Linked DNA regions of Aromatoleum aromaticum EbN1. The protein of the gene in region 3 interacts with the protein of the main gene of each other region in a pairwise test. Links are inferred from orthologs where the notes say so. Each region holds a gene or a part of one and is shown on either strand. Other genes may lie near its edges. The genes, in order: cysM, ribD and accC.

What was found.
Region 1: the proteins of accC (region 3) and cysM interact in binary tests that used the Escherichia coli proteins (3 or more experiments, as listed by UniProt). The link is inferred for Aromatoleum aromaticum EbN1 from one-to-one orthologs.
Region 2: the proteins of accC (region 3) and ribD interact in binary tests that used the Escherichia coli proteins (3 or more experiments, as listed by UniProt). The link is inferred for Aromatoleum aromaticum EbN1 from one-to-one orthologs.

What each region holds. Positions count from the first base shown.
Region 1 is NC_006513.1:518,068-528,371, forward strand. Bases 7,496-10,287 are described here. They hold cysM (cysteine synthase CysM), read right to left. Parts: upstream 9,441-10,287; coding sequence 8,550-9,440; downstream 7,496-8,549. Other genes in these bases: EBN1_RS02470 (translocation/assembly module TamB domain-containing protein), read right to left, coding at 7,496-8,530; EBN1_RS02480 (IS4-like element ISAzo5 family transposase), read right to left, coding at 9,575-10,287. Also shown: ahbB (siroheme decarboxylase subunit beta), read right to left, coding at 1-164; EBN1_RS02430 (cytochrome D1 domain-containing protein), read right to left, coding at 192-1,385; EBN1_RS02435 (c-type cytochrome), read right to left, coding at 1,433-1,804; cobA (uroporphyrinogen-III C-methyltransferase), read left to right, coding at 2,037-2,867; EBN1_RS02445 (nitrite reductase), read left to right, coding at 2,998-4,734; EBN1_RS02450 (GlsB/YeaQ/YmgE family stress response membrane protein), read right to left, coding at 4,820-5,062; EBN1_RS02455 (3'-5' exonuclease), read right to left, coding at 5,082-5,870; EBN1_RS02460 (YdbL family probable chaperone protein), read right to left, coding at 5,870-6,304; EBN1_RS02465 (hypothetical protein), read right to left, coding at 6,301-6,492; more of EBN1_RS02470, read right to left, coding at 6,557-7,495; more of EBN1_RS02480, read right to left, coding at 10,288-10,304. UniProt on the Escherichia coli protein: Two cysteine synthase enzymes are found. Both catalyze the same reaction. Cysteine synthase B can also use thiosulfate in place of sulfide to give cysteine thiosulfonate as a product.
Region 2 is NC_006513.1:607,564-618,042, reverse strand. What follows is about bases 4,022-6,988. They hold ribD (bifunctional diaminohydroxyphosphoribosylaminopyrimidine deaminase/5-amino-6-(5-phosphoribosylamino)uracil reductase RibD), read right to left. Parts: upstream 6,072-6,988; coding sequence 4,971-6,071; downstream 4,022-4,970. Other genes in these bases: glyA (serine hydroxymethyltransferase), read right to left, coding at 6,661-6,988; nrdR (transcriptional regulator NrdR), read right to left, coding at 6,052-6,567; EBN1_RS02855 (HesA/MoeB/ThiF family protein), read left to right, coding at 4,197-4,952; EBN1_RS02860 (hypothetical protein), read left to right, coding at 4,022-4,116. In the rest of the region: gpmA (2,3-diphosphoglycerate-dependent phosphoglycerate mutase), read left to right, coding at 130-879; EBN1_RS02870 (murein hydrolase activator EnvC family protein), read left to right, coding at 893-2,218; EBN1_RS02865 (S41 family peptidase), read left to right, coding at 2,261-3,646; more of EBN1_RS02860, read left to right, coding at 3,667-4,021; more of glyA, read right to left, coding at 6,989-7,911; EBN1_RS02835 (histidine phosphatase family protein), read right to left, coding at 8,039-8,689; EBN1_RS02830 (TRAP transporter large permease), read right to left, coding at 8,680-10,371; EBN1_RS02825 (TRAP transporter small permease subunit), read right to left, coding at 10,368-10,479. UniProt on the Escherichia coli protein: Converts 2,5-diamino-6-(ribosylamino)-4(3h)-pyrimidinone 5'-phosphate into 5-amino-6-(ribosylamino)-2,4(1h,3h)-pyrimidinedione 5'-phosphate.
Region 3 is NC_006513.1:873,748-882,569, reverse strand. What follows is about bases 5,171-8,123. They hold accC (acetyl-CoA carboxylase biotin carboxylase subunit), read right to left. Parts: upstream 7,353-8,123; coding sequence 5,988-7,352; downstream 5,171-5,987. Other genes in these bases: aroQ (type II 3-dehydroquinate dehydratase), read right to left, coding at 7,984-8,123; accB (acetyl-CoA carboxylase biotin carboxyl carrier protein), read right to left, coding at 7,482-7,934; prmA (50S ribosomal protein L11 methyltransferase), read right to left, coding at 5,171-5,965. Also shown: EBN1_RS04225 (HIT family protein), read left to right, coding at 3-413; EBN1_RS04220 (carbohydrate kinase family protein), read left to right, coding at 515-1,450; EBN1_RS04215 (outer membrane lipoprotein), read left to right, coding at 1,456-1,938; EBN1_RS04210 (nucleotidyltransferase family protein), read right to left, coding at 2,241-3,269; EBN1_RS04205 (diacylglycerol kinase), read right to left, coding at 3,526-3,918; EBN1_RS04200 (DUF3426 domain-containing protein), read right to left, coding at 3,981-5,060; more of prmA, read right to left, coding at 5,060-5,170; more of aroQ, read right to left, coding at 8,124-8,475; EBN1_RS04175 (TlpA family protein disulfide reductase), read right to left, coding at 8,538-8,822. UniProt on the Escherichia coli protein: This protein is a component of the acetyl coenzyme A carboxylase complex; first, biotin carboxylase catalyzes the carboxylation of the carrier protein and then the transcarboxylase transfers the carboxyl group to form malonyl-CoA.

The DNA.
Region 1 (10,304 bases), 350 kb from region 3 along the record:
AGCGCGGCGAGAACGGCCGGCTCGCCCAATCCGCATTCCGCGCCGATCGCGGCAAACGGCTCGGAAACGAGGGGAAACCCGCGTTGGTAGTCATTCAACAGGCGAAACGTGGCCGTATGGGGTTGATGAACCGCTCCGGGCCCGGCCATCGTCGTGATGCACATCTGCGTGGCGCTCGTGCAAGGCATGTCCTAAAAACCTGTCCGGAAGGCGCGGCTGGTGAAGAAAATGCCGCTCGGGCTGGCGGCGGGGAGTTCGGCGCGCTTGTCGCGCTTCGCGGTGCCGTAGATCACGACCTTGTTGTCGTCACGCGCAGACACCCAGACCTCCTCGCCTTTCGGTGCAAACTCCATGTGAAGAATCGCCCGGCCGGGCTGCAGCGTATCGACGACGCTGTTTCCGACTGTATCGATCACCTGGACCCAGCCGTTGTCGGGGAAGGCGAAATTGACCCACACTTCGCGGCCGTCGGGCCTCGCCATCACGAACACCGGCTGGCTCTTGACCGGAATCCGCCCAACCTCCTTCCAGCTGCCGAGTTCGACGACCAGGACTTCGTGACGGCCGATCGCCGGCAGGTATGCGCGTCCCGCGGCAACGGCCCAGCCGCGCAGATGCGGCATCTTGTACACCGGCAATGCCTGCTCGCCCCGGCCGTAGCCCGGCAGGATCGTGCGCACGCCCAGTTCGGGATGCCACAGGTCGAGCATCGACAGACCGTCCTCGCCGAACAGCCCGGCGATGTAGTAGCGCCCGTCGGGCGTCACCAGCGCATCGTACGGTTGCTTGCCGGATGGGTAACGCTCGGTCTTCGGATGCCGCGGATCGGAGAGGTCGGTGACCCGGATCTCGTTCGCGTCGAACAGCGAATAGACGAAACGGTTGCCCGGCAGGTCGGCCAACCCGACGACTTTCGAGCGCTTGCCATCGAGACCGTAGGTGGCCGGCACATCGGCGAGCAGTTCCAGGGTGTCCGCGTCGAAAGCCTTGATTCCGCCCGGTTCGTAGTTCTGCGCGACGAGGATGCGTCCGTCCTGGGAAATCGCGCCGCCGATCGCGTTGCCGGCCTGTACCACGCGGTTCGCGATCGTCGCCGTGAGAAGATCCACCTTCGTCAGGCCCCCATCGCGGCCGAAGACGTAGGCATAACGACTGTCCCGTGAAAACACCACCGATGCATGGGACAGGTCGCCGAGGCCCGAAACCTGCGCGAGCGCCCGACGATGCGTCGTCTCGATGACCTGCAACTGTCCGGTCGCGCGCTCGACGACGACGCCGAGATCGCCGGTACCACGCAAGGCGACCGGCTGTTGGGAAGCGCACGCCGACAGCAGGAGCACCGAGACAGTCAATGCTGCACGCTTCACTTTGCTTCCGGACATCATGCGTCTCTCTTTTTCGGGTGCCGATGGGCAGACTGGCGAAGGCGCCGTCACCGCGTGCCCGCCGTCTGTTGGGTGGACGCCGGGCCACCATCCGCGGGAAAGCCTTCGACGAGCCGTTCCACGACCCAGGCAGCCTCCGATTCATCGACCAGGCCGCGAAACGACGGCATTGGCGTACCGGGCCGACCATCGACAATCGTCGCGATCAGCCCCTCCGGAGGTTTTCCCCGCAGCGCCGCCGGAGTGAGGGCCGGACCGAGGCCGCCCTGCAGGGTCAGGCCGTGACATGAGCCACAGTCCTGGCGAACCATATGGACCAGCTCGGACTGTCGTGTGTCGTCGGGAGCAATGCCCTGGGCGTGAACCGGAAAAACCAGCGCCGGAAGAAAAGCTGCGATCAAGATGCTTCGACAGAACATTCTCGGGGTCCTCGTCAGTCCGCGGAGGAAAGGTTTGCGATTCTGGACGGGAGGCCGCCCTGTATCCGTTCAGCCATCGTCCGAGTATCGCGGCGACATAGCCTGCTCCTCCTTGATATCGGTTAATTTCCCGGGTTACAAGTAGGGATAAAGTGGCGACACCCGAACGTCCTGTTCGCGCCATTCGAATCGGCCGCGGCGCACATATTCGCGGCATAAGCGGAGAGCTCTAATGAGCAAGAATATCGGCGGCTTCGATCCAGCGGTAAGGGGTAGCGATCTTCCGACGCGAGTCGCGCGGGCTGGCAAGGTGTATCTCGTCGGCGCCGGTCCCGGCGACCCGGAACTCCTCACGCTGAAAGCGGCACGCCTGCTGGCCGGCGCACAGGCAGTAGTCTACGACCACCTCGTCGGCGACGGCATTCTCGAACTGATCAACCCCACGGCGCGAATGATCTACGCCGGTAAGGAGGCGGGACATCACGCCCTTCCCCAGGATCAGATCAATCACCTGCTCGTCCAACTCGCGCGCACCGGCACCAACGTAGTCAGGCTAAAGGGCGGCGACCCGTTCATGTTCGGTCGCGGCGGCGAGGAGATGGAGGAACTGCTGGCCTGCGGCATCGAATGCGAGATCGTGCCCGGCATCACGGCGGCTTGCGGGATCGCAGCCTGTACAGGAATCCCGCTGACTCATCGCGACCACGCCCGCTCGGTGATCTTCACGACCGGACATCTCAAGGACGACACGGTCAACCTCGATTGGCCTGCCCTTGCACGACCGAAACAGACGGTCGTGATCTACATGGGGCTCGCGGCGCTCGAAATCATCTGCCACCAGTTGATGGCCCACGGCCTGCCTGCCGACACGCCCGCGGCCGTGATTCACGCTGGCACGACGGACCGGCAGGTCATCGTCGCTGATCGCATCGACCGCCTTGTCGCCACCGCACGCCACGCCCAGCTCGAATCGCCCGCACTGATCATGATCGGCTCGGTGGTGTCGCTCCACTCCCTCGCCCATGACAATCGCACATTCCGGGAACTCGCCCTCACGGCATGAGCGCCCGCCCTGGGTCATCGCCGGGAAAAGACCGCAATTTGATCAAGGTTAAGGATTCCGGCGCTTTAGAAGCTCAATCTCTGCGGCTGTCAGCCGTGTTGCGTAAAATCTTTATGACGGGAGATAGACCATGAGTAGCAAGAGAAGAAGCTGGACCACCGGTGCATTCCTGCTTGCGAGCCTGCCGATGGCAATGTCTCAGGCATACGCGCAGGCAAATACCGAGGAACATGTCGGCGAAGCGGAGGCGAAGTACCAAGCCGGCGGTTCTCCGCTGGCCGACGTCGAGATGTACCAGGACATCAATCCCGACGCTCCCAAGATGACCAAGGTGGAATTCGACAAGGCGCGGAATATCTACTTCCAGCGCTGCGCCGGCTGCCACGGCGTACTGCGCAAGGGCGCCACCGGCAAGCCGCTGACCCCCGACATAACGCTCCCCAAGGGCAGCGAATACCTCAAGGTCTTCATCAAGTACGGATCTCCCGCCGGGATGCCGAACTGGGGAACGTCGGGCGAACTCAGCGACGACGATGTCGACCTGATGGCGCGCTACATCCAGCAGTCGCCTCCACAACCGCCCGAGTTCGGCATGGCGCAAATGAAGGAGACGTGGAAAGTCATCGTCCCGCCCGAGCAGCGGCCGAATAAGAAGATGAACGACTACAACATCTCGAACATCTTCTCGACGACGCTGCGCGACACCGGCGAGATCGCGCTGATCGACGGCGACACGAAGAAAATCATCAACATCGTCAAGACCGGCTACGCGGTGCACATCTCCCGCATCTCGGCATCCGGCCGTTACCTGTTCGTGATCGGGCGGGACGCGAAGATCAACATGATCGACCTGTGGATGGAGAAGCCTGACAACGTCGCCGAGATCCGCATCGGCCTCGAGGCCCGCTCGGTCGACACCTCGAAGTACAAGGGCTACGAGGATAAATACGCGATCGCCGGCGCGTACTGGCCGCCGCAGTTCGTCATCATGAACGGCGACACGCTCGAGCCGCAGAAGATCGTCTCGACCCGCGGCCTCACCGTCGATACGCAGGAATACCACCCCGAGCCGCGCGTCGCCGCAATCGTCGCATCGCACTTCAAGCCGGAGTTCGTCGTCAACGTCAAGGAAACCGGCAAGACGCTGATGGTCGACTACTCCGACATCCAGAACCTGAAGACGACCGAGATCGGTTCGGCCCCCTACCTGCACGACGGCGGCTGGGACGCGTCGAAGCGCTACTTCATGGTCGCAGCGAACCAGTCGAACAAGGTCGCGGCGATCGATGCGAAGGACGGCAAGCTCGCCGGCCTTGTCGACGTCGGCAAGATCCCGCATCCGGGGCGAGGCGCAAACTTCACGCATCCGAAGTACGGTCCGGTGTGGGCAACCGGTCACCTGGGTGACGACACGATCGCGCTGATCGGCACCGATCCCGTGAAGCACAAGCAGTACGCGTGGAAAATGGTCGACACATTGAAGAGCCAGGGCGGAGGGTCGTTGTTCATCAAGACCCACCCGAAGTCGAAGCATCTCTATGTCGACAATCCGCTGCATCCGGAAGCCAAGGTCAGCCAGACCGTGGCGGTATATGACTTGAGCAACCTGCAGGCGGGTTCGAAGGTGCTGCCGATCGCCGAGTGGGCGGGGCTGAAGGACGACGGCGCGAAGCGGGTCGTGCAGCCGGAATACAACAAGGATGGCAACGAGGTGTGGTTCTCGGTGTGGTCGGCGAAGGACAAGGAGTCCGCGATCGTCGTCGTCGACGACAAGACGCTCGAACTGAAGACCGTGATCAAGGATCCGAAGCTGATCACGCCGACCGGGCACTTCAACATCTATAACACCCAGCACGACGTGTACTGAGTTGCATGGCGGCGAATGCCGCCACGACCGCGAGATGCAGACGGCCAGCTCAACGCTGGCCGTTTTTTTCAGCCCTCTGCGCCGATCATTTGCGCAGGCGGGTCACGATGAACAGAATGATGATCGCGCCGACAAGCGCGCCGATGAAGCCGGAGGGCTCCCCCGGCCGGTACAGGCCGAGGAACTGTCCGCCGTACGTCGCGAGCATCGCTCCCGCGATGCCAAGCAGCGTCGTCATGATGATCCCGAGGCCATCCTTGCCAGGATGCAGCAGGCGTGCAAGGAGTCCGACGATGAAGCCGATGATGATGGTCCCGATGAGCGACATGAGCATATCTCCTTGAGGTTCAGACTTCAGGCCACGCGGCAAGGAACTGCTTCCAGTGCGGCGCGTCGATGCGCCCGAGGGCTTCGCGCACGACGGCGAGTTCGGCGGCGTGCGCCACCGCATCGAGCCGGCCGCGCATGCGCTGAAAACCCAGGTACACCAAGTAGGTGTTGACGACATCGGTTTCACAGTAATCGCGGATTTCCGCGGCACGCTCGTCCTGCCACGCGCACCACACTGCGGAACCGTCCATGCCGAGCTTGCCGGGAAACCCCATCAGCTTCGCCATCTCGTCGAGCGGTGCGTTCGCACGCGGCTGGTACAGCGCGAGCAGGTCCATCAGGTCGAGGTGCCGGCTGTGATAGCGGCCGATGTAGTTGTTCCACTTGAAATCGCGCGAATCCTGGTAATCCCCTTCACCCTGGTCCCAGTACCGCGGTGCCGACACGCCGTGTTTCAGGCCGCGGTAATGCAGCACCGGCAGGTCGAAACCCCCGCCATTCCATGACACGATCTGCGGCGTGAAGCGTTCGATGCCGTCGTAGAAGCGCTGGATGATCTCGCCTTCCGTGCAGTCCGGTTCGGACAGCGAGAAGACCCGGAACTGGGAGGCGTCCCGCAGCACGCACGAAATCGTCACAACGCGCTGCAGGTGATGCTGGAGGAAGTCGCTGCCATTGGCCGCCCGCCGCTGCTGGAAAGCGAACTCGGCGACTTCGTAATCATCGAGATCGTCGGGCAGACCGTTGAGGACGCGGATGCCTTCGACATCCGGGACGGTCTCGATATCGAAGACGAGGACCGGCATCACTTGCGCACCCAGCTGCCATCGCGCTGGATCCACCAGCCCGGCCGGGCGCGCTCGATCCAGCGCCGCGCGAACGTGGCGCGCACCTCCGCCTCCCACTCGGGATGACCGTTGGCGCGTGCAATTTCGCGATAGAGGGCGGCGCGATCGGCGTTTTCAGCGGCGACCAGCGCATTCGCCTGGCCGCGCTGCGCGAGCGGGACGCCGGAGGCATCGCGCAGGGCAACGTTGCCGTCGGCCGCCAGCCCGACGGCACCCGACGCGTACAACAGCGCGAGCTTCGCATGACGCTGCTGCATCGACTGCTTGAGCGCCGCGATCGCCGGCGTGTCGATTTCGATGTTCCCCTGCGCGAGCACCAGTCCGGCAAAGCCGAGCAGCAACACGGCGATCCAGCCGCGCCATTTCATCATCGTCTTCGTCATCGCATTCATTTCGTCTCCCCGTCCGGCTGCGGTCGGATTGTCGGCGTCTCGCCTTCGCCGAGCTGCCAGACGTCCTCGATGATGCGATCGGCGGCTTTTTCCGCGGCCGCAGCGGGAAAATAGATATTGATCGTCACGCAGGCGCTGGCGGTCGCCACCACGGCGCCGAGCACAGCGACTCTGGGGAATCCAATCATCCGGCCTCCTGTTCCTGCCCGCGGCGAGTCGGGCGTGTTGCGGCGAAGCCGCGAATTCCGACTGCTACTGGATGACGGGGGGCGCGTTCGACGCGATGACCCGCTGCAGACGATCGATCAGCTCGTTCCAATCGACGCGCCGATTGTAGCCGATGACATTCAACGCAGGGACGCCGCCGCCACGCACGATGTAGTAGCCGTCACCGGGCGCCCCAGGATCATCGAGGCCGCCCATGCGGCATACGCCGTTGCGCAGGACGCAGGAGATGCCGATCTCGCGGTAGCCGAACGTCTCGAACACGCCGAGCAGCCCACGCTGCAGCGCGGCCACCGCGCCGGGCCCGCCGAGCGCGCTGATGTTCTGCACCGCACGCTGGCTGATCCGTCGCGGATAGCTTCCGGGGCTGCTGACGACGCGTGCATCGAAGCGCACCGGCTGCCAGCCCGCGAGTTCCAGCCCGAGGACGTCCGCGTCGACAAAACCGGACACGCTGCCGAACGAGAAGGCTTCGGTCAATTGTCCGAGGTCGAGGTGGCGCGCCTGGACGTCCGCGTAAAGATGCGATGCGACGCCGAACGGTTCGAACAATTGCAGGCGCGTCGCCTGCAGGTAGCCGCCGAACACCGAAATAACCAGAGCGCCGTCGAGCGAGATTTCGCCCGGCGCGACGCGCAACCCCGGCAGTGACGCGCTCAGCACGCCGGACATCGCCGGCAGGCCGGCCGCCTCGGCGAGCAGCGCCATCGATATCGGCTCGACGACAGCGGCACCCCTGCCATGCCAGCCCGTCGCATCGCGCACGAGCGCCAGCCGCTCGAGGACCAGCGCTCCGTCGAGCACCGGGATCGCGACGCGGCCGACGTCGACGCGTTGCCCGTCGAGTTGCGCGACAAGTTCGAAGGCGCCCAGCCCGAGCTTTTGCCAGCGACCGCCAGCGACCGCCAGTCGCGCTTCGGTGCGAGCTTCCGCGCGCCAGGGCACCACCCCGGTCAGCGGACCGAAACTCAGTTCCTTGTCACTGAGGCTGAAGCCGGCCTCGTCGAACGCAAGATCCACCGTGGTCGGCACCCCCTCTTCGACTGTCGCTGCGGCGCTGACGTGACCCGAGAAGTGCAGCCGATCCGTTGCGGCCGGCGCAAACGCTGGAGCGAGATAGCGCGGACCGACCACCGCGAGATCAGCGTCGGCGAGCGAAAACGCCAGGCTTCTCACGGCCACGGGTTGCAGGCCGATTTCGGCGGTTGCGGCGATCGTGCGCACGCCTTCGAGTTCGAGCCGCGCGCGTGCCACCGTGAGCACATCCGCTTCGAGCCGCCCCGCTGCCTCGATGACCGGTCCGGCCACGAGGTATAGCGGATGCAGATACGCTTCGCCGGCGTTCCAAGCCATACGCCCCTGCCAATCCCACCCGGCAAGCCCGCGCCGCGCCCGCAGATCGATATCGAGGCCCAGCCCTTCCGCCGCCCGCAGCCCATCCGCCTGCGAAAATCGGCCACTTTCGAGCTTGCCCGACACCTGGATGCGGGCGCCGCCGCGTGTCGGAGAATATTCGATGCGACCAGCGAGGCGCCCCGCCATATTCCAGCTTGCCAGATCGAGAAGCTTCCCCAGACGTGCGACCGCAAGCCCTGCAAGCGACGCGACGATTCGGCCATCCGGACGCATCACAATGTCGATCGTTTCGCGACCGGATATGCGCAGATTGAGTTTGCCGCTCTTGTTCCGGGTGTCGAAGTGCAGGTCGATGGCCGCACGCTCGAACAGGCCCGGGACGGTCAACAGGCCTCTGCGGCAGCGGACCACACGTTCGAGGCGAAAGGCCGGGCAACGGATGGTGATACCCTGCCAGTCGCGCTTGCCGATCGCGAAGCGTTCGATCGCCAGTTCAGCGGCCTCGCCTTCGTCGCCCAGCCGAACGTGCAGGCCGTCAATGACGAAAACAGGATGCGTGAGGCGACCCAGGTCGAGTTGCAGGGTCCGCGCTCCGGCAAATCCTGACCACGCCAGGAGCAAAAGCAGAAAAGCCAGACGCATCATGCGTCGGCCGGAACGGAGCTCAGCCCGGAAACACGCCGGTCGACAGGTACCGGTCGCCACGATCGCAGATGATGGACACGATCACTGCATTTTCCAGTTCGGCAGCAATGCGGACGGCGACGTGCATCGCGCCGCCGGAGGATATTCCGGCAAAAATGCCTTCCTCGCGCGCCAGGCGCCGTGTCATCTCCTCGGCGTCGGCCTGGCTCACGTTTTCGAGCGCATCGACCCGCGGTTTTTCGTAGATCTTCGGCAGATAGGCTTCGGGCCACTTGCGGATGCCCGGGATCTGCGAGCCCTCGTCGGGCTGGCAGCCGATAATCCGGACTGCCGGATTTCTTTCCTTCAAAAAGCGCGAGCAGCCCATGATCGTCCCGGTCGTGCCCATGCTGCTGACGAAGTGCGTGATCCGGCCGTCCGTCTGCTCCCAGATTTCCGGACCAGTGGCTTCATAATGAGAGAGCGGATTGTCCGGATTCGCGAACTGGTCAAGGATGATGCCCCGGCCTTCATCGCGCATCCGCTCCGCGACGTCCCGGGCCATTTCCATGCCGCCGTCGCGCGGAGTCAGGACGAGCTCGGCGCCGAATGCCCGCATGGTCTGGCGCCGCTCGACGCTCTGGTTTTCCGGCATCACGAGGATCATCTGGTAACCGCGCATCGCCGCAGCCATCGCCAGCGCAATCCCGGTATTTCCGCTGGTCGCCTCGATCAGCGTATCGCCGGGGCGGATCTCGCCGCGCGCTTCCGCCTGCACGATCATCGACAGCGCCGGCCGGTCCTTTACCGATCCGGCCGGGTTGTTGCCTTCGAGCTTCGCGAGAATGACGTTGTTGCGACCCGCGCCGATGCGCTTGAGGCGCACCAGCGGCGTGTGGCCAACGTAGTCTTCCAGCGTCTTGTAGTCCATATCCCTGTGTTCCGGTCTGATTTCGATGAGCCGATAGTAAGCGTGGAGCCCGTCCGCGCAAACCCGCGGGGCGACATAAGCTTATATCGGCAATCGTTCCGGAACGGGGCTCAGCGCATGTCGTTATACACAACTCAGGCCGCCTCATCGCGTAGCGCCTGTATGGTGGCGGCGGCATCCATGACGCGCTGCAAGCCCAGCCAGATGGTCTTCACACCCGGCTCGCCGTCGCCCTTGCGCGCCAGGAAGCCGCCGAGGGTGGCGATCAGGCGCAGCACTTCGTTGATGGTGGGCGGGGTGGCGGGCGGTTTCTTCTTCGTGAGCAGATACGCGCCGCGGATCTCGTCGGGGTCGAAGAAGAGCGTGGCATCCAGCTCGGGGCAGGTTCGGCCGGTGCGCATCAGATGCGCGATGCGCCAGGCGACGACCATGAACAACGCCAGCGCGCGCTCCAGGCGCTCGATGGCGGACAGTTGCAGCGCTTCGATCCGACAGCCGTTCTTGAGCACGTGAAAGAAAGTCTCGATCTCCCAGCGCGCCCGATACCAGTCGATCAGCTCGACCACGTCGGCAGCCGTCGCAGCTTCCCGGTTGGTGAGCAGGCGCCACTCCACGGGCTTGGTGCCGGCCGGCGCGCCGATCTCGCGCGCCACGATGCAGGTGGCCGATACCGTGCCCGCCTTGCCCGCAGGCAGGCTGACCCGTCGGGCCCACAGTTGCTGGCGCACCTCGCGCGCCTTCTGGCCGTGGCGCGAGCCCATCGTGAACACGATCTCGCCCAGCGGCTCGCCTGCGCAGGTGTGCGACCACAGCTTCGCGCCCTCTGGCAAGCAACGGTTGTGCTTGGCCCGCACCAGCCAGTCG
Region 2 (10,479 bases), 260 kb from region 3 along the record:
ATAAAATACCGCGGCCCGATTAAGGGCGAGTCCGGTGTCTTTGTGTTGCGCCGGGCGCTCTCGAGCCGGTCTCGTCCCGTCGTCCGATACGTCAGCTTCACAACTTCAATCACTTTTTCCCGAGCGTTCATGTACAAAATCGTTCTGCTTCGCCATGGCGAGTCTACCTGGAACAAGGACAACCGCTTCACCGGCTGGACCGACGTCGATCTCACCGAGAAAGGTGTCGAGGAGGCCCGGGGAGCTGGCCACTTGCTGAAGCGAGAGGGCTACACTTTCGACCTGGCCTACACGTCGGTACTCAAGCGTGCCAACAAGACGCTGAACATCGTCCTCGAGGAACTCGACTCGCTGTGGCTGCCGGTGGAGCATTCGTGGCGCCTGAACGAACGGCATTACGGCGACTTGCAGGGGCTCAACAAGGCCGAGACCGCAGCGAAATTCGGCGACGACCAGGTGCTCGTGTGGCGCCGTTCATATGACACGCCGCCGCCGCCGCTGCCGGAGGGCGACGAACGGCTCACCAGCGGCGACCCGCGCTATGCTTCGCTGCCGCGCGCGCAGTTCCCGCGCACCGAATGCCTCAAGGATACGGTGGCGCGCTTCGTGCCGTACTGGGAGACGGTGATCGTGCCGAACATCCTGGCCGGTCGCCGCATCCTGATCGCGGCCCACGGCAACAGCCTGCGCGCGCTGATCAAGTATCTCGACAACATCTCGGACAGCGAAATCGTCGGCCTGAACATCCCGACCGCGCAGCCGCTCGTCTATGAGCTGGACGCGAATCTGCGCCCGATCAGGAGCTACTACCTCGCGGATGCCGACACGATCCGCGCGGCCGAGGCTGCAGTGGCGGGACAGGGCAAGGCGAAGGGCTGAAAGTCGCCCGAGAATGATGGTCCGGCTCGGGTTGCGGTCTCTTGTCCCTGCGCTGGCGCTGGCGCTCCTGCTGGGCGCTGCCGCGCAGGCGAGCGAGCCGGCCGAGGTCGTGCAGAAGCGTTCCGACCTCGAAGAGGTGAAACGCCGCATCGCGGATCTGCGCAAGGAAATTGCCGATACCGAGGAAACCCGCTCGAGCGCTGCCGCCGAACTCGCCGCGGCGGAACGGGCGGTTTCGCAGGTGCAGCGCCGGCTGCACGCGCTCGCCGCGGAGCGGGCGACGACCGAGAAGTCGCTTGCGATCCTCGAGGCCGAGCAGGAAGCGGTGGAAGCCCGGATTGCGGGGCGGCAGGCGGAACTGGGCGAGTGGCTGCGCCGGCACTATGTCCATGGCGCGGGCGGCGGGGTCGCGCCGTTCCTGTCGACCCGCGACGCGAATCAGTTCGCCCGCGACGCTCATTATCTCGAACACCTCGGCAGGGCCCGCCTGGCGCTGATTGAGTCGCTGCGCGGGGATCTGCGGCAGAAAGCCGAGCTCGGCGAGTCGATTGCCGGGCGGCGCGACCGCCTCGTGGCGCTCGAAGCGCAACAGCGCGCTCAGCATGCGACGCTCGAATCGATGCAGGCCAGGCGCAAGCAGGCCCTCGACGGGATATCCCGGCAACTGCTCAGCCAGCGCAAGGAAGAGGAAACGCTGCACCAGGATCAGCAGCGGCTCGGTCGCCTGGTGGCGGTCCTCGCCAAGCGGGCGGCGGAACGGGAAGCTGCGCGTATCGCGACGGCTGCCCGCGCGCGCGAAGCTGCGGCCCGCGCGGCAGCAAAGGCGGCGGCGGAGAGGCGGGCGGACGCGGCGGGAGCGGTGCGCTCGACGCCGCGCTCCCGCTCGGAAGCGGTCGTCGGTGAAGTCCGCCAGGCCGCGGGAGCGACGCCGACGGGCGTGAGCTTTGCGCAGTTGCGCGGCAAGATGCGATTTCCGGTCCGTGGCGAACTGGTTGGACGTTTCGGTGCTCCAAGGGCGGAAGGTGGCACGACGTGGCGGGGCGTTTTCATACGCGCCTCCGGCGGTGCGGAGGTGCGGGCAGTGGCGGGGGGCGAGATCGTGTTCTCCGACTGGCTGCGCGGCTACGGCAACCTCATCATCGTCGACCACGGCAGTGACTATCTGTCGATATACGGCAACAACGATGCCTTGCTGAAACAGCTTGGCGACGTAATTGCCGGAGGGGAACCGATCGCCAGCGTTGGGGCGAGCGGAGGCGCCTCCGAATCGGGTTTATACTTTGAGATCCGCTACCGCGGGCAGCCGGTCGATCCCCTGCAGTGGGTGCGGCTCAATTAGCTTTTCCGGGATTCCCGGCGTTTTTTCCTCGATGGAGTAGTCATGCGTAACAAGCTTCAGAAAGCGGGTTTGATCATGACCGGCGTGTTCGCCGGGGTGCTGATCAGTCTCAATTTCCCCGCCAGTGCCGACAAAGTTTCAGCTGCCCCGCTGCCGGTCGAGGAGCTGCGCGCATTTGCCGACGTGTTCAACGCGATCAAGCAGGGCTACGTCGAACCCGTCGAGGACAAGAAACTCATCAACCACGCGATCAGCGGCATGCTGAGCGGGCTCGATCCCCACTCCGCGTACCTCGACGTGGAAGCGTACAAGGAGCTGCAGGTCGGCACGCACGGCGAGTTCGGCGGGCTCGGCATCGAAGTTGGCATGGAAGACGGGTTCGTCAAGGTCATTTCGCCGATCGAGGATACGCCCGCGTTCCGCTCCGGCGTCAAGGCCGGCGACCTGATCGTCAAGCTCGACGAAACGCCGGTCAAGGGCATGACGCTCAGCGACGCGGTCAAGCGGATGCGCGGCAAGCCGAAGACCGACATCACGCTGACCATCGTGCGCAAGGGCGAGGACCGCCCGGTGGTGGTGACGCTGACGCGCGAAGTGATCAAGGTGCAGAGCGTCAAGTCGAAGATGGTCGAGCCCGGCTATGGTTACCTGCGCGTCGCGCAGTTCCAGGAAAACACTTCGCAAGCCGTCGCCGAGCACCTTGCCAAGCTCGCCAAGGAAGGAGACATGAAAGGCCTGGTGCTCGACCTGCGCAACGATCCGGGTGGCTTGCTGCACGGCGCCGTCGGCGTCGCTTCGGCGTTCCTGCCGGCGAATGCGCTGGTGGTGTCGACGGACGGACGGACCGATGACGCGAAGCGTGAATATCGCGCGCGGGCGGACGACTACCTGCGCGGCAGCCGTGAGGATTTCCTCAAGGACTTGCCGGCGGGCGCGCGGACGCTCCCGATGGTCGTGCTCGTCAATGCCGGTTCGGCCTCGGCTTCCGAAATCGTAGCAGGCGCGTTGCAGGACCACCGACGCGCGGTCGTGATGGGAACGCAGACGTTCGGCAAGGGCTCGGTCCAGACGATCCTGCCGCTCAACAGCAACACCGCGATCAAGCTGACGACAGCCAGGTACTACACGCCGAGCGGCCGCTCGATCCAGGCGAAAGGCATCGAGCCCGACATCATCGTCGAGGAAACGGCAAACGGCTCCTCGCGTCGCCTGCGCGAGGCCGACCTGGAGCGTCACCTCGGCAATGACCGCGATCCCGAGGCAGAGCCGAAGAAGGCCGACGAACCGAAAGCGGGCGACCAGTCGCCTGCCGACGACGAGGCCGAAGCGCTGCCGCGTCCGGAACTCGCGAGCAAGGACGACTACCAGCTGAACCAGGCGATCAACCTTCTCAAGGGGCTGCAGATCGTCCAGAATAAGAAGGAATAAAAGCGCAATAAGGAGAGGTGATGCGTCGGGAGACTGCCTACAAGCTGGCCGGCAGGCATCATGACCACCCGGTTGCCGGAACCGGGCTGGAGAAGCAGCGGGAAATCCGTTTCGCATCCCTGCCCCCCGGCCAGGTCGCGCAGGCGATGCGCTCGCTGCAGATGTTCAAGGGGTTGCGGGTTTCGTCCGGTGAACATCCGCTGTCGCTGGTGGTCTCCTATTCGGTGCTCGAGTTTTCGCTCGAAATGGTCGAGAGCGCGTTGTCCGAGGCCGGTTTTCACCTCGACGGCGCGCTTTACTGGCGGCTGGTGCGGACTTTCGTTTATTTTTGCGAGGAAACGCAGCGGCACAATCTCGGCTCGCCTGAGCGGCTGATCAAGAAATCGAACGAAGTCTACGTGACGGCGTATGACCATCACCTCCACGGCGACCACGACGACACACCGCTGGAATTCCGTGAATACAAGTAGGCCGGGTTCCCCAGGTTCCTTCCCCAGGCCCTTTCCTTTTCCATGCCGGCGCTTCCGCCTCTCCCGGGTTTTTCTCTCCGATGAATGACGACCAGCTTTTGCGCTACAGCCGGCATATCCTGCTGCCCGAAATCGGCGTCGAGGGGCAGGAGGCGATTCTCGCGTCGCGAGTGCTGGTGATCGGGGCCGGAGGGCTCGGCTCGCCGGCGGCGATGTATCTTGCCGCAGCCGGAGTCGGGACCGTGGTGCTGTGCGATGGGGATACCGTCGATCTGACGAATCTGCAGCGCCAGATCCTGCACACCGCCGAAGGGGTGGGACGCCTGAAGGTCGAGTCGGGGCGCGACACGCTGCTCCGGCTCAACCCGCAGGCGCGGATCGAGCCGCTCGCGGTGCGCCTCGATGGAGCTGCGCTCGACGAACAGGTCGCTGCGGCGGACCTGGTGCTCGACTGTTCCGACAATTTCGCCACCCGGCACGCGATCAATCGTGCCTGCGTCCGCTTTCGCAAGCCGCTCGTCTCGGGCGCGGCGATCCGCTTCGACGGGCAGGTTTCAGTCTTCGACCTGCGCCAATCCGACAGCCCCTGCTACCATTGCCTGTTTCCCGAAGGCCAGGATGTGGACGAAGTGCGTTGCGCCGTGATGGGCGTGTTCGCACCGCTCACCGGCATCATCGGTGCGACGCAAGCGGCCGAGGCGCTGAAGCTTCTGATCGGCTGCGGCACTTCGCTCGACGGCCGCCTGCTGCTGCTCGACGGCCTCGCGATGGAATGGCGCAGCGTCCTGCTCGGTCGCGATCCGGCCTGTGAAGTGTGCGCCGGCCGGGATGACTGAGTTCCCGGGCGACCCGCTTCAGGTTCCGGCTTTCAGTGGACGAGCGAGCACGCGAAGATCTCCGCCGATGAAGCGGACGTCGCGCCATTGCAGCCGTATCGCGCGGTCGAGTTGCACGAGTTCAGGCAGGTTGAACAGTCCCTGGGCGGCGTCGCCGACCAGCATTGGCGCGACGTAGAGCAACAGTTCGTCGACGCAGTTCTCGCGCAGCAACGAACCGTTGAGCTTGAGTCCCGCTTCGACATGCACTTCGTTGATGCCGCGGTCACCGAGTTCGCGCATCAGGCTCGGCAGATCGACTTTCCCCCGGCCATTCGGCAGCACGACGACTTCGGCACCGAGTGCCGCCAGCGCCGCGCTTTTCTCGCAGTCCTCGATGGCAGTAGCGATCAGGCAGCCCCCTCCCTGCAGCAGTTTCGCCGACAGGGGGATGTCGAGCCGCGCGTCGACGAGCACCCGCAGCGGCTGGCGCTCGCACGGCACCGCTCGCACGGTAAGCTGCGGATCGTCCTCCCGCACGGTGCCGATGCCGGTGAGCACCGCGCACGCGCGCGCGCGCCAGCGATGTCCGTCGCGCCGCGCCGCGTCCGCGGTGATCCACTGGCTGACGCCATTGTTCAGCGCGGTCTTGCCGTCGAGGGTGCTCGCGGTTTTCAGCCGCACCCACGGGCGTCCCCGTGTCATGCGGGACACGAAGCCGATATTGAGTTCGTGCGCGTCGCTCGCGAGCAGGCCCGTGGTGACGGCGAGGCCCGCCGCGCGAAGGCGGCCCACTCCGGTGCCGGCGACGAGCGGATTCGGATCTTCCATCGCCGCGACGACGCGCGTGACGCCGGCGGCGATCAGCGCGTCGGCACACGGGGGAGTGCGCCCGTGATGGGTGCAGGGTTCGAGCGTCACGTAGGCGGTCGCGCCGCGCGCCGTGTCGCCGGCGGCGCGCAGCGCGATGACTTCGGCGTGCGGTTCGCCGGCGCGCCGATGCCAGCCTTCGCCGACAATGCTGCCTTCCTTCATCAGGACGCAGCCGACCCGCGGGTTCGGCGTCGTTGTCTCGAGTCCGCGCTCGGCCAGTTGCAGTGCGCGGGCCATCGCGACATGGTCAGCTTCGGAATAGGTCATTCTCGGAGGTCGGTTCCGGGGGTTCTGCGGGACGATTGCGTTTGGGGCGCGCCTTGACTTCGCGAATCACCTCAGCGAACTCGTCGACGTCGGCGAAGTTGCGATAAACCGAGGCAAAACGGATGTAGGCGACCTTGTCGAGCTTCTTGAGTTCACGCATGACGAGTTCGCCGACTTTCTCGCTCGGCACTTCCTGTTCGCCGAGAGCCAGCAGTTTCGCCTCGATGCGGTCGACCGCCGCGTCCAGCGCTTCGAGCGTGACCGGGCGCTTGCGCAACGCGAGTTTCATGCTGCCGGCAAGCTTGTCGTGCTCGAACTCGCTGCGGTTGCCATTGCGTTTGACGATGTGCGGCATCTTCAGGTCGATGCGCTCGTACGTCGTGAAGCGCTTGTCGCACTTCGGACACCGTCGCCGGCGGCGAACCACTTCGCCGCCTTCGTTCTCACGCGTGTCGGCGACCTGGGTGTTCGGGTCGCCACAGAAAGGGCACTTCACGATCGGCGCCGGGACACTGCGGCGCCGGTCCGAACAGCCGGCGAAAAGCCGCTGTCATGCGCCGGCACGTGCTCGCGGCCCAGGCGCAATCGCCTACTTTCCATACACCGGGTGACGGGCGCACAGTTCGGCGACCTTGGCCTGCACATTCGCGAGGACTGCCTCGTCCTGCGGTGCGTCGAGGACGTCGGCGATCAGGTGCGCGACCTGCTCGGCTTCGATCTCGGTGAAGCCGCGCGTCGTCATCGCCGGCGAGCCGATGCGGATGCCGGAGGTGACGAAAGGCTTTTCGGGATCCTTCGGAATCGAGTTCTTGTTCACCGTGATATGCGCCGAGCCGAGCACTGCTTCGGCCGCTTTGCCGGTGATGTTTTTCGAGCGCAGGTCGACGAGGAAGACGTGGCTTTCGGTGCGGCCCGAGATGATGCGCAGGCCGCGCTCTTCGCCGAGCACACGGGCCATGACTCGCGCATTCGCGATGACCTGTTCCTGGTAATCACGGAACTGCGGCGTCAGCGCTTCCTTGAAAGCGACCGCCTTCGCGGCGATGACATGCATCAGCGGGCCGCCCTGCAAGCCCGGAAAGATCGCCGAGTTGATGGCTTTCTCGTGTTCGGCCTTCATCAGGATGATGCCGCCGCGCGGGCCGCGCAGCGTCTTGTGCGTTGTCGAGGTCACGACGTCGGCGTGCGGCACCGGGTTGGGGTAGTAGCCGGCGGCGATCAGGCCGGCGTAGTGCGCCATGTCGACCCAGAAGATCGCGCCGATTTCCTTCGCGATTTTCGCGAAGCGTTCGAAGTCGATGCGCAGCGAATAGGCGGAGGCGCCGGCGATGATGATGCGCGGCTTGTGCTCGCGCGCGAGCCGTTCCATCGCGTCGTAGTCGATCTCTTCCTTTTCGTCAAGACCGTAGGCCACGACGTTGAACCACTTGCCCGACATGTTCAGCGGCATGCCATGCGTGAGGTGACCGCCTTCGGCGAGGCTCATCCCCATGATCGTGTCGCCGGGCTTCGCGAAGGCCATCAGCACCGCCTGGTTCGCCTGCGAGCCGGAGTTCGGCTGGACGTTGGCGGCTTCCGCGCCGAACAGCTTCTTGATGCGGTCGATTGCGATCTGCTCGGCGACATCGACGTGCTCGCAGCCACCGTAGTAGCGCTTGCCCGGGTAGCCTTCAGCGTACTTGTTCGTCAGCTGGGAGCCCTGCGCTTCCATCACGGCGTGGGAAACGTAGTTTTCCGAAGCGATGAGTTCGATGTGGTCTTCCTGGCGGCGGTTTTCGGCCTGGATGGCGGTCCACAGTTCGGGGTCGACCTTGGCGAGGGTGTCTTGCGCAGAGAACATGAGACGGACTCGAAGCGATTGGTTTTAAAAGCGGATATTAGCACGCACCGCAAGCGGCCATGGTGGGGCAAGCGTTCGCCCGCAGCGGCGCGGACATCTCTTGCAGACGCGTGTGCCGAACGTGACGTCAGGTGTTCGGCAGTTCGTCGCGGGCGGCTGCCAGGTGAGCCTGATCGGCCCACGCGAGAAGGTGCCAGCGGCGGCCGTCGAACTCGATCCAGTTGAGCGCGGCGTTCGGAATCGTGAAGTCGCGCGGCGCGTCGAGCGCCTTGCCCGCCGCAAGGCGATGGGCGATGTCGAGCACGCCGCCGTGCGTGACGACCAGCGCCTGCCGGCCTGCATGACGGACGACGATACGTTCGAGGGCGCGGTGGACGCGCGCCGCGAAAGCGCGGAGGCTCTCGCCGTCGCCGCAAAAGGCGAAGTCGGGGTCGCGGGCGTGGAAGCGCGCGTAGTCCTGCGGGAACCGCTCGCGGGCTTCGTCGTAGGTGAGGCCCTGGAATACCCCGTAGTGCCGTTCGCGCAGTTCGGGTTCGAGCGTCGCCTCGAACCCGAGCGTGCGGCCCGCCGCCGCCGCGGTTTGCTGCGCGCGACGCAGGTCGCTGCAGTAGAGCGCGGTGAAGCGGTGTCCGGCGAGGCTTGCGGCAGTCGCTTCGGCCTGGATGTGACCGATTTCATTGAGCGGCACGTCCAGGTGTCCCTGCAGACGTCTTTCCGCGTTCCACGCGGTCTCGCCGTGTCGGACCAGGCATAGCCGCGTCGGAGTCGTCATTTCCATGCGTCGCCGCCCCCGTTGTCGCCCCAGCCGCCGGCACCGCCCGGTGGTTGCTGGATCTGGATGGTGTCGAGATCGATCTTGACGGCGTCATCGAGACCGCCGGTCACCAGCTGCGGGAAGCCGATGATGAGGCCCACCATGATCAGCTGGATGATGACGAACGCAATCGATCCGCGATAGATGTCGCCGGTCTTGACGCCCTCGATGCGCTTGCCGGTGACGCGATCGGGGTACGAGGCGACCGGCGCGACGCTGCGCAGGTAGAACAGCGCGAAGCCGAACGGCGGCGTCAGGAACGAGGTCTGCAGGTTGATCGCGATGATCACGCCGAACCAGATCAGGTCGATGCCCATGTTTTCGGCGACAGGTCCGAGCAGCGGCAGCAGGATGAACGCGATCTCGAAGAAGTCGATGAAGCAACCGAGGAAGAAGATCACCGTGTTGACAAACAGCAGGAAGCCGAGCTGCCCGCCGGGTAGCCGGTCGAACAGGTGTTCGACCCAGATCTGGCCGTCGACCGCGGTGAACACAAAGCTGAAGATCGTCGACCCGACGAGGATGAAGAGTACGAAGATCGACAGCCGCGAGGTCGCTTCGAGCGCCTGAAGCAGCGTCCTGAAATCGAGCCGGCGACGCGACACTGCCATCGCCAGCGCGCCGACTGCCCCCATCGCGCCGCCTTCGGTCGGCGTCGCGACCCCGAGGAAGATCGTGCCGAGCACGAGGAAGATCAGCGTCAGCGGCGGGATCAGCACGAAGGTCACGCGTTCGGCGATGCGCGACAGCAGGCCGAGCCGGAAGATGCGGTTCAGGACGGCGAGAAGCAGCGCCAAGAGGGTGCCGAAAGTCATCGCGACGACGATTGTTTCGTCGAGAGCCGGCTGCGGCACCGGCTGGCCCTCCATGAAGCTCAGGACTTCGCCATAGTACTTGCCCAGCGCGACTGAAATGCCGGTGACCAGGACGAGCAGGACGCCGAGCGAGGGCATGCCGGAACTGCCGTTGGGCTCCCGGTAGGTGAGCGCCTCGGGCGGCAGGGCGGGCACCATTTTGGGCTTGAAGATCGCCAGCCCGACGATGAACAGTGCGTAGAGCCCGACGAGCATCAGCGCCGGGATCATCGCCCCCTTGTACATGTCGCCGACGCTGCGGCCAAGCTGGTCGGCCATGACGATCAGCACCAGCGACGGCGGAATCGCCTGCGCGAGTGTGCCGGAGGCGGTGATGACTCCGGCCGCGACCGGGCGGCTGTAACCGTAGCGCAGCATGATCGGCAGCGAAATCAGGCCCATCGAGATCACCGACGCGGCGACGACGCCAGTCGTCGCCGCGAGCAGCGCGCCGACGAAGATCACCGCGAAGGCGAGGCCGCCGCGGATCGGGCCGAACACCTGTCCGACCGTCTCGAGCAGATCCTCGGCCATGCCGCTTCGTTCGAGGATCAGGCCCATCAGCGTGAAGAACGGGATCGCCAGCAGCGTGTCGTTCTGCATGATGCCGAACACCCGCAGCGGCAGCGCCTGGAACAGGGCGGCGGGAATCAGGCCGAGTTCGAGGCCGACGAAGCCGAAGAACAGCCCGCAAGCCGAAAGGGAAAATGCGACCGGGAAGCCGGAAAGCAGGAAGAAGATGATGACCCCGAACATGATCGGGGCGATGTTGGCGGAGACGAATTCAATCATTTTTGGGACTCGCCGGCAGCGTTGGCCTCGGAGGTGTCGCCGACGGCGGCGTGGATGTGGTTCTTCGTTTCGTCATGTCCGGCGGTGGCCAGCGGGTCCGGGCCGCGG
Region 3 (8,822 bases):
GGATGGAAAGCTGTGTGTTTTGCCGCATTGCCAAAGGCGAGCTGCCCGCCTCGAAAGTCTTCGAAGACGCTTCGACGCTCGCCTTCATGGACCTGCAGTCGGTCAATCCCGGCCATGCGCTGGTGGTCGTCAAGCCGCATCGCGCCAACATCTACGAACTCGATGACGATCTGGCGTCGGCGGTTTTCCGCACGGCGGCGCGGGTGGCGCGGGCGGTCAAGAAGGCGTATGGCTGCGAGGGCGTGACGCTGCTCCAGGCGAACGAGCCGGCCGGGGCGCAGACGGTGTTCCATTTCCACATCCACGTGCTGCCGCGCTGGGAAGGCGACGGGCTGGCGCTGGCGTGGCCGGCGAAGAATCCGCCGCGCGAGGCGCTCGAAGAGATGGCGGCGAAGCTGCGCGCGGTGATCTGAGCGTCCCGCTGTTCTGGCATGCGCCTGCGCCTGTGGGTCGGTCCGCGGGCGGGGGCGCAAGAGTTCTATAATGGCCGCCTTTTCCGTCCGGCAGGTGCGCCATGTCCATTCTCGTTTGCGGCTCCGTCGCCTACGACACGATCATGGTCTTTCATGATCGCTTCAAGAGCCACATTCTCCCCGAACAGATCCACATCCTGAACGTGTCGTTCCTCGTGCCCGACATGCGACGGGAGTTCGGCGGCTGCGCGGGCAACATCGCCTACAACCTCAAGCTGCTCGGCGCCGATCCGCTGATCATGGCGACGGTCGGCGACGACGCCGGAGCGTACCGGGAACGGCTGCGCGAGCTCGGGCTGTGCGACGATCACGTCACGCACGTGCCCGCCACATTCACCGCACAGGCTTTCATCACGACGGACCTGGACGACAACCAGATCACCGCGTTCCACCCGGGGGCGATGAACCATTCGCACCTGAACCGCGTGCAGGACGCTGCGGGCGTGAAGCTCGGCATCGTCTCGCCGGACGGGCGCGACGGCATGCTGAACCACGCGTCGCAGTTCGCCGAGGCGGGGATCCCGTTCGTGTTCGACCCGGGGCAGGGGATGCCGCTGTTTTCCGGCGGCGAGCTGCTGGAATGCCTGAAACTGGCTCGTTACTGCACGGTCAACGACTATGAGGCGAAGCTGCTGAGCGAGAAGACCGGGCGCACGCTCGCCGAGCTCGCCGAAGAGGTGGAAGCGCTGGTTGTGACGCTCGGGCCGGAAGGCTCGCAGATCTACGCGGAAGGCCGGTGCGTCGCGATTCCCTGTGTCGCGCCCGACCAGCTGGTCGATCCGACCGGCTGCGGCGACGCGTATCGCGCGGGGCTTCTTTACGGCATTGCGAACGGCTACGACTGGCAGCGGACGGGGCGGCTCGCGTCGGTGATGGGGGCGATCAAGATCGGGTACCGCGGCGGGCAGAACCATGCGCCCGCGCGCAACGACATTGCCGAACGGTATGCGGCAGCATTTGGAGAGGCGTTATGGTGAGCGGGATGAGAGTGAATCTGAATCGTAGTAAAACGCAACGGCTGGCGCTGGTCGCGGCTTTGGTCGCGGCGCTCGGTGTGACGGGTTGCGCGTCGGGACTCGGCGGGGGCGCGTACCAGCGCGGCGAGGCGCGGCGCACGATGGTCGTCCAGTACGGAACGGTCGAAGCGGTGCGGGCGGTGAAGCTCGAAGGCACGAAGACGCCGGTGGGGCCGGTTGCGGGTGCGGCGGTCGGCGGAATCGCAGGCAGCGGCGTCGGCGGCGGGCGGGGGCAGGCGATCGCGACGGTGATTGGCGCGGTGGCGGGCGGTCTGGCAGGTGCTGCGGTCGAGGAAGGTGCGACGCGCCAGGCGGGCGTCGAAGTCACCGTGCGGCTCGAGAACGGCCAGGTGCTCGCAGTGGTGCAGGAGGACGGCGGCGAGAACTTCCGCCTCGGCGAACGTGTTCGCCTGGTGCGGGACGCCGGCACGACGCGGGTCACGCGCTGACGCCATCGGTGGCGTCTTTTCGCTCCCGGGTCGGCAAGCCACTCGGGGCCCGGGAGGGGTTGCAGCCGAATGACACCCCCGTCTCATTCTTGCCCCGATCGCGCCCCCTCGTCCATCTGTCGCAGGTCATGATCGCTCAGCTTTATCGCATTACGCCGTCTTCGAAGCCGGCGTTATCCCGCAAGACTACGCCGGGCAACCAATGAAAATCCGGGTGAGGTCTGAACGGTTACGTTCAAACGACGAAGCGCGCACGAAGAAAGCACGGCCCCTGCCGAGAAACTGATGAGCGTGGTCATGTTCTAAAAATCGATTCCAGGTAGTCGGATGTCTGAATCCTGCTCGATGGCGCTGCGCGCGCGGGCGAGCATGTCGACGCTGAAGAATTTGAGACTGGCGGTGTCGAAGGGCAGCGCCGGCAGGTGGGTCTGCACCAGTGCTGCAACCATCACGGCTTGTGCACGGTCACGGCGCTTCTTGACCGGTTCGCGGTCCGGTTGCTGCGATAGCCAGGCCTTGTGCAGGGCGAAGGCGCGCGGGTCGGGGACGCGCATCATTACCGGTGCGCCATTGGCGGCGATGGCGACCACGTCCAGCTTTGGTGCATTGACGAGCCAGTGCAGGTTGGGGACTTCGACCGCGACGAGATCGTCGGCGCCGAAGGTGACGGCCTCCGTGATCTGCAAGTCGCGTTCGGGGATGATGAGATCGACCATGAAACCATTGCTGTTGGCAGCGCGAAAGCGGGTGTCCGGCAGCCTTTCGAAGCTGGCGTCGACCTTCTGCAGCAGGCCCAGCAGGCCGTCACCCTCCAGTTTGTCCGTCACGAGGGCAAGTCGTCGGCGCGGGTCGTAAAGGAGGTCCACATCGCCCGACGCCAGCAACTCCATCTGGCAGTGCACACCGGCCATGGCCTCGTAACCGTGAATCGCGTGTGTGCCGACCACGCAGAAATCCCGCGCCACATTCGAGGCTGCCAGTGCCAGCAATACCTCGCCGACGATGGTCGGCAGCCGGCCCAGCCGGGCGGCCTTGTTTAACCGGGCCTGTTCCTTCATGCGTCGCGACAACTGCTGCAAACGCGCATCGGCGCGCGCCTTGCCTTCGGTAAACGCGGCAAAGGTGGCTTCTGTTTCGGTGTTGCGTGGGCCGAGCGACTTGCCATTGCCGCGTGCGTCGTGTCGTCGCACGAGGTATTGCCGCCCTTTCGACGACACCCAGCGCATGCCGTAGCGATAGGAGCGGGCGTGCCTGAGCGCTTCGATCCACGTACGGTAAAGTTGGTCGGATTCGACCATGAAGAGCTGTTGCTGATGATCAAGCGCCTTCATGAGCGTTTTCCTGTAAAAGTGTAAAAATCAAAATAGCAGGAAAACTGCTGGAAAAACAATGGAATCAATATCTGATTGATACGTTTTTAATATTAAAAACATATCAAGTCGAGTGCCGTGGTGAAGAACCGGCCGTGGCTGTCGCCGCGTGGCAAGCGCCCGGCGCCTGTAGCACGGGTGTTTCTTCTCACGCCACCTTTCGCTCAAACAGCCTCTTGGCCACTGCCATGCCGCGCGCACTCCTTGCCCAGCGGCTTCAACCGAAGATCACCAGTCCCCAGACTATCGCGAGATTGACCAGCGCGAGCAGCACCGCCGCGCTGCCGATGTCTTTCGCTCGCTTGGCCAGCAGGTGATGCTCCAGCGAGACGCGATCGACGGTCGCTTCGATCGCGGAGTTGACGAGTTCGACGATCAGCAGCAGCAGCACGCTGCCGACGAGCAGTGCCTTGCCCGCACCGCCGGTCGGCATGAAGAGCGCGAGCGGGATCAGCACTGCGGCAAGCAGGCATTCCTGGCGAAACGCGTCTTCATGCTCGAATGCGGCGCGCAGGCCGGCGAACGAGTAGCGAAAGGCGTTCCAGATCCGCATCAGGCCGGTCTTGCCTTTGAACGGGCTTTTGCGGGTGTCCGGGGAGAGATGTTGCATCGGGATTCCAGGTTGTCGAAGACGGGCTCGGCAGCCGCTCGAGCGCGTGCGGTCAGGCCGGTTCACGGATAGAAAGCATAGACCCGGTAACCGGTGGCTTCGACGCCCGGTGCCTCGAACGGCAATTGCACGACGATGTCGCGTCCGGTGTCGAATTTTTGTTCGGCGCTTCCCTGTTCGAGGAAGCCGGCGGGGAGCCACTGCGCCGGCCCGAGCACGCGGCGCACGAGCGGCTGGTCCTGGACGTCGGTCAGCGTCAGTTCGAGATGCGGATACGCCTGAGGGTGAGGAGCGCGGTTGCGGATCGTCGCGTTCAGCACGAAGCGCGCGACGCGCCCCGGCTCCGACTGCAGTTCGGAAGCTTCGATGCTGATCGCACCGGCGAGGCGCGGCAGCGGGAGCGTGCATTTCAGGTGCGCGCACGCGGAGAGATAGGCGGGGCGCAACTGCGGCCACTTGCGGGTGATGTCGTCACGGAAGACAAAGGCGCTCTGCACCGCCAGCGTGCCAAGCAGCATGCCGACTCCCAGTCCGGACAGCCAGCGCCTGCCGGACGAAGCCGGCGGGCCGTAGGTCGCGTCGAGATGTTCGCGGTCGTGCGCCGCATCGGTTGCCCCCGCGCGGGAGGAAGCGGATGCGGTCGGCGGTTCGTCATCCTGGCGCTTCGGCAGTGCCGCGCTTGCGGGCGCAGCGGGGGCGCCGAGCGGTGTCGGCGCGATGCCGACGACGCGCGTGCGCCGGATCGGCGGCACGGGGTGACCTTCGGCCGCTGTGGCGTCCGTTGCGCTGGAAAAATGCCCGTCGCGTGGCACGACGGGTTCGCGGTGATCGCGTGCCTCGAACTCTGTTCGGTCATCAGCCCCCTGTCGTGTCACTTCCGGAGCCGAAGGCAGGTCGTCGAGGATGAAGAAGCGGTCGTCGCGCTCCGGAACCGATTCGACAGGGCGGGGCGCTGCGGCAGCGGGCGGTTGGGAAATTGCGGGTGGGGTGGGTGCCGATACGGCGGGCGCGACGTGCAGCACGCGATCGAGCGCATTGAACGACGCATAGCAGCGTCCGCAGCGCACTTCGCCGCGATGCGCGCGCAGTTGCTCGGGCTGCACCCGGAATACCGTCTGGCAGGCCGGGCAGCGCGCGAACATCACTGGCTCCCGGTTTGTCGCGGAGAGCCGCCTTCGAGCCGCGCCCAGCCTTCATGTACCGCACCGACGCGCAACGGCAGGAACGGCGCGTATGCCGCGATCACCTGTTCGGTCTGGGTTTCGAGCACGCCGGACAGCGCGATTCTGCCGCCGGGAGCGACCCGGGCGGCGAGCAGCGGCGCCAGCACGCACAGCGGATTCGTCAGGATGTTGGCGACGACGACGTCGAAGCGCGCGTCGAGTGGCTGGCGGGAGTGCTGCAGCCGCAGCGCGACGTGGTTGCGCGCGGCGTTATCGTGCGCGGCGTCGAGCGCCTTGTCGTCGATGTCGATGCCGAGCACGTCGCCCGCCCCGAGGCGCACTGCCGCGATGCCGAGAATGCCCGAGCCGCAGCCGTAGTCGAGCACGCTGTCGCCCGGCTGCACCGCGTCGCACAGCCACTCCAGGCACAGGCGCGTCGTCGGATGCGAGCCGGTGCCGAAAGCCATGCCGGGATCGAGCTCGATGTTGATCGCCGCCGGGTCGGGCGCGGCGTGCCACGACGGCACGATCCACATCCGATCGGTGACGCGGATCGGCTCGAACTGGCTTTGGGTGAGCTGCACCCAGTTCTGCTCGGCGATCTCTTCGAGCGTGAAAGGCGGCACCGCATCGAAGCCGGCGTCGGCAGCCGCGCGGGCGAGGGCGACGGTGAGGTCGGCGTCGGCATCGAACAGCGCGATTACGCGGCTGTGATCCCACAGCCCGACCGGATGATGCCCGGGTTCGCCGAACTGCGGCTTCTCGGCGTCGGTGCCGGCGTCGGCGTCCTCGATGCTGATCGACAGCGCGCCGGCGTCCATCAGCGCCTCGGACAGCGCTTCGGCCTTGTGCGCTTCGGCCTGCAAAGTTACCGAGATCCACATGATGTACGCGTCCGCGGCCTGCTCAGGCAAGATTCTTGACTTCGTTGCGTTCGGCGAGCTTGTGCTCCAGGTAATGGATGCTCGTGCCGCCCTCGACGAAACGTGCATCGAGCATCAGCTCCTGGTGCAGCGGCACGTTCGTCTTGATGCCTTCGACCGCCATTTCCGACAGCGCGATCCGCATCCGTCGGATCGCCTGTTCGCGCGTGTCGCCGAACGCGATCAGCTTGCCGATCATCGAATCGTAATGCGACGGGATCGTGTAGCCGTTATAGACGTGCGAATCGACGCGAATGCCAGGTCCGCCCGGCGTGTGCCAGTTCGTGATCTTTCCCGGGCAGGGCGTGAATTTGAACGGATCCTCGGCGTTGATGCGACACTCGATCGCGTGGCCGTGGAATTCGACGTGACGCTGGCGGAACCACAGCTTTTCGCCGGTCGCGATGCGGATCTGCGCCTGCACGATGTCGATGCCGGTGATCATCTCGGTGACGGGATGCTCGACCTGCACGCGCGTGTTCATCTCGATGAAGTAGAACTCGTCGTTCTCGTAGAGGAACTCGAACGTGCCCGCGCCGCGGTAACCGATCGTGCGGCAGGCTTCGGCGCAGCGCTCGCCGACTTTCGCGATGGCCTTGCGATCGATGCCCGGCGCAGGAGCTTCCTCGATGACTTTCTGGTGGCGGCGCTGCATCGAGCAGTCGCGTTCGCCGAGATAGACCGCGTTGCCATGTTCGTCGGCGAGCACCTGGATCTCGATGTGACGCGGGTTCTCGAGGAATTTTTCCATATAGACGATCGGGTTGCCGAACGCCGCCTCGGCTTCGGCACGGGTCGTCGCGACCGCGTTGAGCAGCGCCGCCTCGGTGTGGACGACCCGCATCCCGCGACCGCCGCCGCCGCCGGCCGCCTTGATGATGACAGGGTAGCCGACGGTGCGGGCGATCTTGACGATCTCCTTCGGTTCCTCGGGCAGCGCGCCTTCCGAACCCGGCACGCACGGCACTCCGGCGGCCTTCATCGCATCCTTGGCGCTGACCTTGTCGCCCATCAGCCGGATCGTGTCGGAGCGCGGGCCGATGAAGACGAAGCCGGACTGCTCGACGCGTTCGGCGAAGTCGGCGTTCTCGGACAGGAAACCGTAGCCCGGATGGATGGCTTCGGCGTCGGTGACTTCGGCTGCCGAAATGATCGCGGGGACGTTCAGGTAGCTCAGCGCCGATTGCGCCGGACCGATGCACACCGACTCGTCGGCGAGCTTGACGTACTTCGCTTCGGTGTCCGCGACCGAGTGCACCGCAACGGTGCGGATACCCAGCTCGCGGCACGCGCGCAGCACGCGCAGCGCGATTTCGCCGCGGTTGGCAATCAGGATCTTTTCAAACATGGGGTGCCTCCGCGGCGAAATCGCGCTCGGACGCTGCGCGTACCGCGCGATTTGGCTGCGCCGCTGCGCCGCCTGCCGGCGGCTGGTCACCACGGTTGGCGATCAGTATCTTTTCGAACATGAGGGCGTTCAGGCGATGATGAAGAGCGGCTGGCCGTATTCGACCGGCTGGGCGTTTTCGACGAGGACCGCCTTCACCGTCCCGGTGAACTCGGATTCGATTTCGTTCATCAGCTTCATCGCTTCGATGATGCACAGGCGGTCGCCGATGGCGACGGCCTGGCCGACGTCGACGAGGGGTTTCGCACCCGGCGCCGAGGCGCGATAGAACGTGCCGACCATCGGCGATTTCACGATCATGCCTTCGGGTGCGTCATCGACCGGCGGGGTCAGCACGATCGCCGGAGCCGGGGCAGCCGCAAATTGCGGCACGCTCGCCGGCATCTGCGCGAGGTAGTTCGAAACGGGGGCGGTGCTGTGTTTGGCGATACGGACTTTCTCTTCGCCCTCGGTGACTTCCAGTTCGGAAATGCCCGACTCCTGGACGAGGTCGATCAACTTCTTCAGCTTGCGCAGATCCATGCTGTTCTCCGAGCGGGGCGCCGCCGCACGGGGCGCCCGGGGGTTTGTGTCAGGGTTTCCGCAGCTGCGACAGCGCGTATTCGAGCGCCGCGAGGTAGCCGTACGGCCCCAGTCCGCAGATCACGCCGGCTGCACAGTCGGAAAAATAGGAGTGATGCCGGAAAGTGTCCCGGGCATGAATGTTGGAAAGATGCACTTCGACGTACGGGATCGCGACCGCGAGGAGGGCGTCGCGCAGCGCGACGCTGGTATGAGCGTAAGCGGCCGGATTGAGGATGATGAAGCTGATCTCTTCCAACGGCGATGCCTGTACCCGGTCGATCAGCTGGCCTTCGTGGTTGCTCTGAAACGACTCGACCAGGACGCCTTCGGCGCGTCCGCGGGCTTCCATCGCGGAGTGGATGTCGGCAAGCGTCGTGTGGCCGTAGACGTCAGGCTCCCGGGTGCCGAGAAGGTTGAGGTTCGGTCCGTGCAGGACCAGGATCCGGGGCTGCGGCGGGGGCGCGGCATCTGGGTTTTTACTGCGTTTTTGGCGCGTCATGCCGGCAAGTTTGCCGCAATTAGGCGCATTTTGTCCAGTGCCACGCGGCGCGCTCCGGTGAATTACTGGTCGAGGAGTGCGCGGATTTTGCCTTCTAGTTCACTACGATTCAAGGTGCCGAGCTTGATGTGCGCGATCTTTCCGGCACGATCGAAAATGATCGTGTAAGGCAGCGCCTGCACGGCATTTCCGAGCGCCCTCGTCAGCTCCAGCGTTTGCGGCGTGCCGATCAGGAGTGGATACGGGACGTCATGCTCTTCGCGGAACTTTCGCACGCTCTCGGCCTTGTCGATGCCGAGGCCGACGAACTGGACCGGGGAATCGGCGAAGCCGCGGCTGACCGCGGC